Regions from separate parts of the Synechococcus sp. O70.1 genome, predicted to be linked through region 1. Evidence: predicted binding sites of a transcription regulator. Region 1 holds the regulator's gene; the other holds the start of a gene.
What was found. The regulator HrcA, encoded in region 1, represses chaperone genes, less so after heat shock. The targets are predictions, from matches to a motif close to TTAGCACTCNNNNNNNNNGAGTGCTAA.
Positions count from the first base shown of each region.

Region 2: the regulator HrcA is predicted to act here: its motif matches at 1,651-1,677, upstream of groES (co-chaperone GroES).

Region 1 covers NZ_JANSIT010000001.1:49,676-52,070, reverse strand. Annotated here, with positions in the region: gene NW833_RS00245 (endonuclease MutS2) at 1-452, shown strand, start outside; gene hrcA (heat-inducible transcriptional repressor HrcA) at 907-2,070, shown strand; gene tilS (tRNA lysidine(34) synthetase TilS) at 2,109-2,395, shown strand, end outside.
Region 2 covers NZ_JANSIT010000012.1:49,831-52,225, reverse strand. Annotated here, with positions in the region: gene groL (chaperonin GroEL) at 1-1,168, opposite strand, end outside; gene groES (co-chaperone GroES) at 1,259-1,570, opposite strand; gene NW833_RS08240 (PhzF family phenazine biosynthesis protein) at 1,781-2,395, shown strand, end outside.

The sequences.
Region 1 (2,395 bases):
CGGAGGTGGGGGACCGGGTGCGGCTGCGGGGGCTGGGACAAACGGGAGAGGTCATTGCCGTCGAAGGAGAGGCGTATGTGGTGCGCAGCGGCCTCCTCAAGTTCACCGTGCCAAGGGCCCAGTTGGATCCCCTCGATGAACACCAGGCTAAGCAGCGCCAACGCCCCAAGGCTCCACCTCCCCCGCCGCCAGCCACCGCCCCCCTTAACCTGCGCACCAGCCACAACACCCTTGATCTAAGGGGGAAAACCGTGGCTGAGGCCGAGGCTATTCTCGAAGCGCACTTGGCCCAGGCACCTCCTGGTCCCCTTTGGATCATCCACGGCCACGGCACAGGTCGCCTCAGGGCGGGTATCCGGGCCTATCTCCAAAATCACCCGCGCGTTCAGAGTTTTGCTGCGGCACCTCCCCACGAGGGAGGAAGCGGCGTAACCGTGGCCCAGTTGCGCTAGCAAGGAGCGGGCGGATCTCTCAAGCCGCTAGCGGAGCTCGATCCCCTTAGTCCTCTAGACTCAGCTCCGTCAGGCCTTTGCTCGTCAACGAGATCTTCCCCTGCCTCCCAAAACGGCTACCCTCAGAGCAGCTAGGCGAACTCTCAGCTCCTGGAGCAACCTCAGAACAAAAGGTTACAAAGGGGATAAAGGTAAGCCCTGTTGCCCCAGAAGTAGCAGCTCTGGGGAAAGCTTAGGGCGAACCCAACGCCTCTGTCGGTATTTTGCAGCTTTCCTTGCCAGGCAGTCCACCCCAGCGAATTGTCAAAAAGTCAAAAATTATCAATTCATCAATACGAAGCGTTAGGTAGACTAAAGGTTCATTTAGATTGGTATCTCAGTCCTCAACGGGAATCTACCGGTTGCTTGGCAGTCTGCTTTGAGATACGGGTTAACCAGATTCTTTTGAGCGGCCATGAAACTTGAACTGACTCCCCGCCAGCGGAAGATCCTCTGGGCGACAGTGCGCAGCTACATTGCAACGGCTGAACCTGTCGGCTCCAAGACTTTGGCTCAGTCGTATAACTTTGGGGTAAGCACGGCCACCATTCGCAACGACTTAGCCACCCTTGAGCAGGCGGGGTTGCTGTTCCAGCCCCACACCTCTGCCGGTCGGATCCCTTCTGACTTTGGCTATCGGGTTTATGTCAACGATTTGTTGACCTCCGTCTGCATGGAGGGGATCCCCGACGACGCTCCCCAGCCGGAGCCCCACCCTGCGCTGCAGCGGTTGTTGGATCAGGTTAGTCGCGAGCTGGGAGACGACCTCGACAGTTTTCTCCAGAGGGTGGCGCAGCTTTTGGCCCACGTGAGCGGCTGCATTGCCCTCATCACCCCCCCTCAGGGGCCCCTTGTAGCCATTCACCACGTGCAGTTGCTGTCGGTAGGGCCGGGGCGGGTGATGGTAGTGGTGGTTACCGATTCCTACCAAGCCCATTCAGCCTTGGTCAGCCCACCGGCATGGCCCGACAGCCGCTATGAGGATGAGGATTTGGAAGACGAGCTGCAGCTACTGAGCAACTTTCTCACCCTCAAGCTGCGGGGCAAGACCTTTGCCGAGCTGCAGGACCTGAGCTGGCTAAAGCTAGACGAAGAGTTTCGCGCCTACAGCCAGTGGCTGCAGCAACTGCTGCGCTCAGTGGTCCAGCGCTACCTGCGGCCCTCTTTGGGGCCTGTGTTTAGCGCAGGCATGACAGAGCTGATGCGACAGCCAGAGTTCTCCCAGACCCAACGGGTGCAAGCGGTGGCCCAGTTGATTGAGGCGGGATCCGAGCAACTGCAGGGGATGATTGGGCTCTATACTGCCAGCCCCCCAGATTGCCAGATCTCTAGCGAGGCTACTCCTTCTGCCCCGCCCTCCTCTGGCGATCCCTTCCACACCATCCCCGTGGTCATCTACATTGGCAGCGAGAATCCGCTGGAGTCTCTGCGCCACTGCACGGTTATCACCTCAGTATACCGCCGTCGCTCGGCGCCGCTGGGGACGGTTACCGTGCTGGGGCCAACGCGGATGGCCTACGAGCGGAGCATTGCGGCGGTGCAGACGGTGGCCTCCCATCTCACGCGGGCTCTGGCCTAGGAAGTCTAGGTGCAAGTTCCCAAGAGCAATCGCCCACCGTGGCCAGACTCTCCCCTCTTCACCTACGCGTTCAGTGTGCCATCCGCGAGCGGCAACTGCTGCGCCCCGGCCAGCGGCTGTTGGTGGCCCTTTCCGGCGGGCAAGATTCTTTCTGTCTGCTCCAGATCCTGCGCGATCTGCAGCGGCGCTGGAACTGGCAGATCTTTGTCCTGCACTGTAACCACCGCTGGTCGGAGGATGAAACGGCGTGTGCTTGCTTCTTGCAAGAGTGGCTGCAGCAGCAGGGCCTGCCTCATGCCATTGAAACTGCCGATCCCATCCGCTG
Region 2 (2,395 bases), on a different contig from region 1:
GATCCTTCATTTCCGTTTCGGTGGCCGCGCCCACTTTAATCACCGCCACACCGCCAGCTAGCTTGGCCAAGCGCTCTTGCAGTTTTTCTTTGTCGTAGGTGGAGTCAGTCTCTTCAATTTGGCGACGGATTTGCTCGCAACGGGCTTTCACCGCCGCTTCGTTGCCCTCCGCCACGATGGTGGTGTGGTCCTTGGTTACCGTGACGCGGCGAGCCGAGCCAAGGGACTCAAGACGCGCGTTCTCCAACTTCAGGCCGCGCTCCTCGCTAATCACTTCGCCGCCGGTGAGGATGGCGATGTCCTCCAGCATGGCTTTGCGGCGATCCCCAAAGCCAGGCGCTTTCACCGCCACCACGCTCAGCACGCCCCGCAGCTTGTTCACCACCAAGGTGGCCAGGGCTTCCTTCTCAATGTCTTCGGCAATGATCAGCAGCGGACGACCAGCGCGGACCACTTGCTCCAGAACCGGCACCAGGTCTTGCACCAGGGTAATCTTCTTGTCGGTGATCAGGACGTAGGGGTTCTCCAGAACCGCCTCCATCCGCTCCGTGTCAGTGACGAAGTAGGGGGAGATGTAGCCTTTGTCAAAGCGCATCCCCTCCGTCACTTCCAGCTCGGTGGTCATGGACTTGCCTTCTTCTATGGAGATCACCCCCTCGCGGCCCACTTTTTCCATGGCCTCGGCAATCATGCGGCCCACTTCCTCATCGTTGCCAGCAGAAATGGCCGCCACCTGGGCAATGGCTTTGGAGTCTTCTACTGGGCGGGCGTGTTCGGCAATTTTGTCCACTAGGAACTTCACTGCCTTGTCAATGCCGCGCTTGAGGGCGATGGGGTTGGCGCCAGCAGCCACGTTCTTGAGCCCTTCTTTCACCATGGCGTGGGCCAAGACCGTAGCTGTAGTGGTGCCGTCGCCAGCGATGTCATTGGTCTTAGAGGCAGCTTGACGGATGAGAGAAACTCCCGTGTTTTCAATGTGGTCTTCCAGCTCAATTTCTTTGGCAATGGTTACCCCATCGTTAACAATCTGGGGTGCGCCAAATTTTTTCTCCAGCACCACGTTGCGCCCTTTGGGGCCAAGGGTAACGGCTACGGCCTCTGCCAAAATGTCCATGCCGTGTTCAAGAGCGCGACGGGCTTCTTCGCTGAAAATAATCGACTTAGCCATAGTTAACCTCCAACGGTCAGCCAACGAAGGATAAGCTAGAAGCTAGCAGCAGTCGGTCTCTTTTACAGCACTTGCTGCCTCTTGCTAGAACTACTGAACAATGGCAAGGATGTCCCGCTCAGCTAGCAGCACATACTCCTCGGTACCCAGCTTCACCTCCGTGCCGGCGTACTTGGAGTAGAGCACTCTGTCGCCTACTTTCAGCTCTATTGGAATAACCTTGCCATCGTCATTGCGCTTGCCAGGACCGACCGCAACCACTTCCCCTACTTGGGGTTTCTCTTTGGCAGTGTCAGGCAAAAAGATCCCGCCTGCGGTTTTCTCATCCTGCTGGGCAACTTTCACCAGCACACGGTCGCCCAGCGGTTTCAGCGTAGAGACGTTCAGCGTTACTGCAGCCATACTAAGTGTCCTCCGTGATGCCTATGACAGGAAGTCAAAGGGTGATTGAGGAGTCAACTAAACTCGCATCCATTGAGGCTTTAGCACTCTCGGCTTCCGAGTGCTAGTTTATCAGTCAGCTCTGCAGCCTGACAATAGCTGCAACGACAGACGAGGCGGTTGGGTGTGGATCTCCCGACTTCCTCTGCGCCTTTTGGGGGAGGAGAGGCGGTGCAAATTCCCTTGTTTCAGGTGGATGCCTTTACGGCAGTGCCCTTTAGGGGCAATCCGGCAGCGGTTTGCTTGCTGTCCCAGGAGCTGCCGCAGGAGCTGTTGCAGGCAATTGCGGCAGAGAACAATCTGTCGGAAACAGCTTTTTTGCTGCCCCAGGGATCCTGGGATGGCCTCCCCCACTACAGCCTGCGCTGGTTTACCCCCACAACGGAAGTGGATCTCTGTGGGCACGCCACCCTAGCTGCTGCCCATGTGCTCTTGAGCGAAGTTCACCCAGAAGCTCAGGAGGTGGCCTTCTCCACCCGCAGTGGCCAGGTGTTGGTGCGGCAGCAAGGAAAGCGGCTAGCGATGGATTTCCCCTCCCAGACTCCCCAACCTTGGCTGGAAGCGCAAGAACAGGTGGCGGCGGCCTTGGGGATCCCTCCTCTAGAGTTGTACCGCGGCAGCATGGGGGTAGCGGTGCTGGCTTCGGCGCAGCAGGTGCGGCAAGTCCAGCCGAATCGGGCTCAGGTGGAGGCGCTCTCTGTCTCCGGGTTAATCGTCACCGCTGCCGGAGCAGATTTAGAGGAGGGAGCGGATTTTGTTTGCCGCGTTTTCGCCCCCCGCTTGGGG